Regions from separate parts of the Acidovorax facilis genome, predicted to be linked through region 2. Evidence: riboswitches for the same ligand, from Rfam matches in the RefSeq annotation. Region 2 holds a riboswitch; the other holds the start of a gene.
What was found. Region 2 has a riboswitch for S-adenosylhomocysteine ahead of ahcY (adenosylhomocysteinase). Riboswitches for the same ligand answer to the same signal wherever they lie in the genome.
Positions count from the first base shown of each region.

Region 1: another riboswitch for S-adenosylhomocysteine. It lies ahead of metH (methionine synthase); the one in region 2 lies ahead of ahcY (adenosylhomocysteinase).

Region 1 covers NZ_CP192460.1:4,393,488-4,396,873, forward strand. The annotation lists gene metH (methionine synthase) at 1-1,446, opposite strand, end outside; S-adenosyl-L-homocysteine riboswitch at 1,504-1,612, opposite strand; gene ACQ4MJ_RS20150 (IPTL-CTERM sorting domain-containing protein) at 1,642-3,348, opposite strand.
Region 2 covers NZ_CP192460.1:78,630-82,015, reverse strand. The annotation lists gene ACQ4MJ_RS00365 (TlyA family RNA methyltransferase) at 1-290, opposite strand, end outside; gene ahcY (adenosylhomocysteinase) at 439-1,872, opposite strand; S-adenosyl-L-homocysteine riboswitch at 1,943-2,022, opposite strand; gene ACQ4MJ_RS00355 (peptide chain release factor 3) at 2,199-3,386, shown strand, end outside.

The DNA of each region.
Region 1 (3,386 bases), 1.2 Mb from region 2:
GGTGATCAGGCCCGACAGGCCCACGATGTCGGCGCCCTCCACCTTGGCGCGCGCCAAAATCTCGTGGCAGGGCACCATCACGCCCATGTTCACCACCTCGAAGTTATTGCACTGAAGCACCACGGTGACGATGTTCTTGCCAATGTCGTGCACGTCGCCCTTGACGGTGGCGATGACGATCTTGCCCTTGCTGCGCACATCGCGCCCGGCCAGTTCGTCCTGGCGCTTTTCTTCCTCGATGTAGGGAATCAGGTGGGCCACGGCCTGCTTCATCACGCGCGCGCTTTTCACCACCTGGGGCAAAAACATCTTGCCCGCACCAAACAGATCGCCCACCACGTTCATGCCGTCCATGAGCGGGCCTTCGATCACGTGCAGCGGGCGGCCGCCCTTGGCCAGGATCTCGCGGTAGGCCTCTTCGGTGTCTTCGGTGATGAAGTCGGTGATGCCATGCACCAGCGCGTGCGACAGGCGTTCGCCCACGGTCTTGGGGTGCTCGGGCGTTCCGCGCCATTCGAGCTTCTTGCTTTCGTCCTTGGCGCCGCTCTTGGCGGTTTCGGCGATCTCGACCAGGCGCTCACCAGCATCCGGGCGGCGGTTGAGCACCACGTCTTCCACGCGCTCGCGCAGCACGGGCTCCAGGTCGTCGTACACGCCCACCATGCCCGCGTTGACGATGCCCATGTCCATGCCGGCCTTGATGGCGTGGTACAGAAACACGGTGTGGATGGCTTCGCGCACCGGATCGTTGCCACGGAAGCTGAACGACACGTTCGATACCCCACCCGACACCTTGGCGCCGGGCAGGTTCTGCTTGATCCAGCGCGTGGCCTCGATGAAATCGACGGCGTAGTTGTTGTGCTCTTCAATGCCGGTGGCTACGGCAAAGATGTTGGGGTCGAAGATGATGTCCTCGGGCGGGAAGCCCACTTCATCGACCAGGATGCGGTAGGCGCGTTCGCAGATTTCGATCTTGCGCTCGTAGGTGTCGGCCTGGCCTTTTTCGTCAAACGCCATGACCACGGCAGCGGCGCCGTAGCGGCGCACCAGGCGCGCCTCGTGCTTAAACTTGTCCACGCCCTCCTTCATGGATATGGAGTTGACGATGCCCTTGCCCTGCACGCAGCGCAGACCGGCCTCGATCACCTCCCACTTGGAGCTGTCCACCATGATGGGCACGCGGGCGATGTCGGGCTCGGATGCGATGAGCTGCAGAAAGCGCACCATGGCGGCCTTGCTGTCGAGCATGGCCTCGTCCATGTTGATGTCGATGACCTGGGCGCCGTTCTCCACCTGCTGGCGCGCCACGGCCAGGGCTTCTTCGTACTGGCCGTTCAAAATCATGCGCGCGAACGCCTTGGAGCCGGTGACGTTGGTGCGCTCGCCGATGTTGACGAACAAGGTGCCCTCGCCAATGGAGACGGGCTCCAGACCGGACAGCTTCATGGGGGGCAGGGATACAGCAGACATAGGACTCACTCACCTGTGCAGGGGCAGCAGAAAAACAGGTGAGCGTCGTTGCGGTGTACGGTGGGGTGCGCGGGGCCCAAGCCTGACGAATCGCCATGCACCAAGCCGGGCATGGCAAGTCGCTGCAACGCTCCTTGGGCCGAGGGGCGATTGTAAGTTGCCCGCCCGGGATCAGCGCACTGGGCGGCGGCCCCGGAGTGCGGCCAGCAGCATCAAGCCAGCCATCAGCCACAAAGCCCACTCGGACAACGACGGAATCGCGCTCGCGGCCACTGCCGTGATGGTGTCGGTATCGGTGGCGCTGTTGTTGCCGGGGTTAGGGTCGGTCATGCCACCCGGGGCCGCGACCGTCGCGGTGTTGACCAGTGTCCCCGTTGCCGACGCGCTCACCGTGGCGGTGACGGTGTAGGCCACCGATCCGCCCGCAGGCAGATTGACCACGTCGTTGATGTTGCCGCTGCCCGCCGCCGTGCAGGTGCCGCCGCCGGAGCCCACGCAGGTCCAGGTGCCGGTCAGCACGGCGGGCAGGGTGTCTGCCACCGTCGCGCCAGGGGCGTTGGACGGTCCGGCATTGCTGACGGTGATGGTGTAGGTCACCGAGCCGCCAGCGTTGGCCGTAGTCACGCCATCGGTCTTGGTGATGGTCAGGTCGGCTTGCGATGCGATGGTGTCGGAATCCGTGGCGCTGTTGTTGCCCGGATTGGGGTCGGTCACCCCGCCCGGCGCTGTCACCGTCGCGGTGTTCACCAGCGTTCCGCTGGCCGCAGCACTCACTGTGGCGCTCACCGTATAGGTCACCGATCCACCGGCGGGCAGGTTGACGCTATCGTTGATGTTGCCGCTGCCCGCTGCCGTGCAGGTGCCGCCACCCGCGCCTACGCAGGTCCAGGTGCCGGTGAGCGCTGCGGGGAAGGTATCCGCCACCGTGGCCCCCGACGCATTGGACGGCCCCGCGTTGCTGGCGGTGATGGTGTAGGTGACAGAGCCGCCAGGTATGGCCGTGGTCACGCCGTCCGTTTTGGTAATGGACAGATCGGCCTGCGGCGTGATGGTGTCGGAGTCCGTGGCGCTGTTGTTGCCCGAGACGGGATCGGTCACTCCGCCCGGCGCTGTCACCGTCGCGGTATTGGCCAGCGTCCCTGTGGCCGCTGCACTCACCGTGGCGCTGACGGTGTAGGTAACCGATCCTCCGGCGGGCAGATTGACGGTGTCGTTGATGTTGCCGCTGCCTGCGGCGGTGCAGGTGCCGCCACCCGCGCCCACGCAGGTCCAGGTGCCGGTGAGTGATGCGGGGAAGGTGTCCGCCACCGTGGCCCCCGGCGCATTGGATGGCCCCGCGTTGCTGGCGGTGATGGTGTAGGTGACCGATCCGCCCGGCGTGGCCGTGGTCACCCCGTCGGTCTTGGTGATGGCCAGATCGGCCTGTGGCGTGAGCGTGTCGGAATCGGTGGCACTGTTGTTGGCGGGAACCGGGTCGTTCACGGCGGACGTCACTGTCGCGGTGTTGGTCAGCGTTCCGGTCGCAGAAGCGTTGATCGTGGCGCTCACCGTGTAGGTGACCGATCCCCCCGCTAGCAGGTTGACGCTGTCGTTGATGTTGCCACTGCCTGCGGCGGTGCAGGTACCGCCGCCTGCGCCCACACAGGTCCAGGTGCCGGTGAGCACGGCGGGAAAGGTGTCCGCAACCGTGGCGCCGACGACGGGGTCCGGCCCTGCGTTGCTGGCGGTGATGGTGTAGGTCACCGACCCGCCCGGGACGGCCGTGGCCACACCATCGGTCTTCGTGATGGACAGGTCCGCATCTTGGGCATGCGCCGCGGTCGCAGCCACCATGGCCAACAAGAGCGCAGTGAGCCACAGCAAAACACGTTGGAGCATGGCGAAGTCCCGATTCGAAGTGGAGGGGTGACCAAAGT
Region 2 (3,386 bases):
AAGCCGCCGGTGCTCTGCCCCACATCCAGGCAGCGCAGCCCGGCCACGGACAGCCCCGTGGCCAACAAGGCGCCTTCCAGCTTGAGGCCACCGCGAGAGATGTACTTGGCCTCAGCATCGTCCAGCAGCTTCACCTCGGCCACGGACGGGATGTCATCGCCGTTCTTGGCCACCTTCTGCCAGGGCGCCAGGGGTGACAGACGCCACTCCACGCCCGCAGCAATCAGCCGCTGCGCTTGCGAGCGCGTGGCCGCATGGCCCGCTTCCACCAAAAATACATCTGCACGCATGGCGCTCATCCTTTAAGAGTCAAATCAGCCTCCAGCGCTTATCCATCAAGCGCAAGCAGCTATCACAATACTAGCAACCACGATGCAGTGATCCACCCGCGCACCGGCGGCATGCCGCCAAGGCGCGCAACGCGCCTGGGGCGCGGGATCAATAGCGGTAGGTGTCCGGCTTGTACGGGCCTTGCTTGGGCACGCCAATGTAGGCGGCCTGCTCGTCGGTCAGCTCCGTCAGCATGGCGCCCACCTTCTTGAGGTGCAGACGGGCCACCTTTTCGTCCAGGTGCTTGGGCAACACGTAGACCTTGCCGTTTTCGTAGTAGTCGCTATGGGTGAACAGCTCGATCTGGGCAATGGTCTGGTTGGCAAAGCTCGACGACATCACAAAGCTCGGGTGGCCCGTGCCGCAGCCCAGGTTCACCAGGCGGCCCTTGGCCAGCAGGATGATGCGCTTGCCGTCCGGGAAGATCACGTGGTCCACCTGGGGCTTGATCTCTTCCCACTCGTACTGCTCCAGCGACGCCACCTGGATCTCGTTGTCGAAGTGGCCGATGTTGCAGACGATGGCCTGGTCCTTCATGGCCAGCATGTGCTCGTGGCGGATCACGTCCTTGTTGCCGGTGGTGGTCACGAAGATATCGGCCTTGTCGGCAGCGTATTCCATGGTCACGACCTTGTAGCCTTCCATCGCGGCCTGCAGGGCGTTGATGGGGTCGATCTCGGTCACCCACACCTGGGCGCTCAGTGCACGCAGGGCCTGGGCGCTGCCCTTGCCCACGTCGCCGTAGCCGGCCACCACGGCCACCTTGCCAGCGATCATCACGTCGGTAGCGCGCTTGATGCCGTCCACCAGCGATTCACGGCAACCGTACAGGTTGTCGAACTTGCTCTTGGTTACCGAGTCGTTCACGTTGATGGCGCGGAACATCAGCGAGCCCTTGGCCGACATTTCCTTCAAGCGGTGCACGCCGGTGGTGGTTTCTTCGGTCACGCCGATGATCTGGGCGCTCTTGCGGCTGTACCAGGTCGGGTCCTCAGCCAGCTTGGCCTTGATGGAGGCGAACAGGCAGGTTTCTTCTTCGCTGGTGGGGTTGGCGATCAGCGAGGCGTCCTTTTCGGCGCGCTTGCCCAGGTGCATCAGCAGAGTGGCATCGCCGCCGTCGTCCAGGATCAGGTTGGGGCCTTCGCCTTCGGTGCCGGCGGGGCCAAAGTCAAAAATGCGGTGGGTGTAGTCCCAGTACTCGGCCAGGGTCTCGCCCTTGATGGCAAACACAGGCGTACCGGCGGCAGCAATGGCGGCGGCGGCGTGGTCTTGCGTGGAGAAGATGTTGCAAGAAGCCCAGCGCACCTCAGCGCCCAGGGCCTGCAGCGTCTCGATCAGCACGGCGGTCTGGATCGTCATGTGCAGCGAGCCCGTGATGCGGGCGCCCTTGAGCGACTGCTTGGGCGCGAACTCCTCGCGGATGGCCATCAGGCCGGGCATCTCGGTTTCGGCGATGCGGATTTCTTTGCGGCCCCATGCGGCCAGGCCGATGTCGGCAATGATGCAGTCGGTGTTGACCGGGGCGTTGACGCGTGCGTTCATGATGGTTTCTTGCTCCAAAGCATGTTGAAAAACCACTGGTCGCGGGAGTGAAAAAGCTCACCACACGAGAAGTGGATGAGCGTCGTTGCTAGATGACTCCGAGCCTCACGCCCCGCCTGTGCTGGGGACGCTGCAACGCTCCTCGGATCGGCGGATTATAAAAGCAAGTGCATTCCCCGCACCATGCCCCGGGATGAATCCGTCCTCGGCCTTGCACGGAACAGTAAAATCCCGCCACTGCCGCCCCTGCGTCCCACGCCGGTCCCGGCCCGAAGATTCTTGCGCAGGGCGCTCTGCCCCGCACCCATCCCATTCAGGAACCCCCTGTGTCCTACGCCCCAGAAACCCGGCGCCGCCGTACCTTTGCCATCATTTCCCACCCCGACGCGGGTAAGACAACGCTGACGGAAAAGCTACTGCTGTTCTCGGGCGCGATCCAGATCGCCGGTGCCGTGAAGGGCCGCAAAGCCAGCCGCCACGCCACCTCCGACTGGATGGAAATCGAAAAGCAGCGCGGCATCTCGGTGGCCAGCTCGGTGATGCAGATGCTGTACCGCGAGCACGTGATCAACCTGCTCGACACGCCCGGCCACAAGGACTTCTCGGAAGACACCTACCGCGTGCTCACCGCCGTCGATTCGGCGCTGATGGTGATCGACGCGGCCAACGGTGTGGAAGCACAGACCCGCCGCCTGATCGAGGTCTGCCGCCAGCGCGATACGCCCATCATCACCTTCGTCAACAAGATGGACCGCGAAGTGCGCGACCCACTGGACATCATGGACGAGGTGGAGCGCGAGCTGGGCATGCCCTGCTGCCCCATGACCTGGCCCGTGGGCCAGGGCAAGAGCTTTGGCGGCATCATCAACCTGCGCACCAAGACCATGACGGTGTTCGAGTCCGGCAGCGAGCGCCGCCCACAGGACTTCGAGGCCATCCCCTTGTCGGACGAGGCGACTCTGCGCGCACGCTTTGGCGCCGAGTTCGACGCCGCGCTGGAGAGCATGGAACTGGCCGTGGGCGCATCGCCCGCGTGGGACCATGAAGCCTTCCTGGCTGGCAAGCTCACCCCCGTGTTCTTCGGCTCCGGCGTGAACAACTTCGGGGTGATGGAAGTGCTCGATGCCCTGGTGGACATGGCCCCTCCCCCCGGCCCGCGCGTGAGCACGCTTGAAGTGAACAAGCAACCCGTGGTGAAGACCATCCAGCCCGAAGACGAAGGCTTTGCCGGGGTGGTGTTCAAGGTGCAGGCCAACATGGATGCCAACCACCGCGACCGCATCGCCTTTGTGCGCGTGGCCTCGGGCAAATACACGCCGGGCATGAAGCTCAAGGTGCAGCGCACCTCCAAGGAGCTGCGCCCCACCAGCGTGGTGACCTTCATGTCGCAACGCCGCGAGGCCGTCGAAGAAGCCTACGCAGGCGACATCATTGGCTTTACCACCCACGGCGGCGTGCAGCTGGGCGACACCATCACCGATGGTGCCAACCTGCAGTTCACCGGCCTGCCCTTC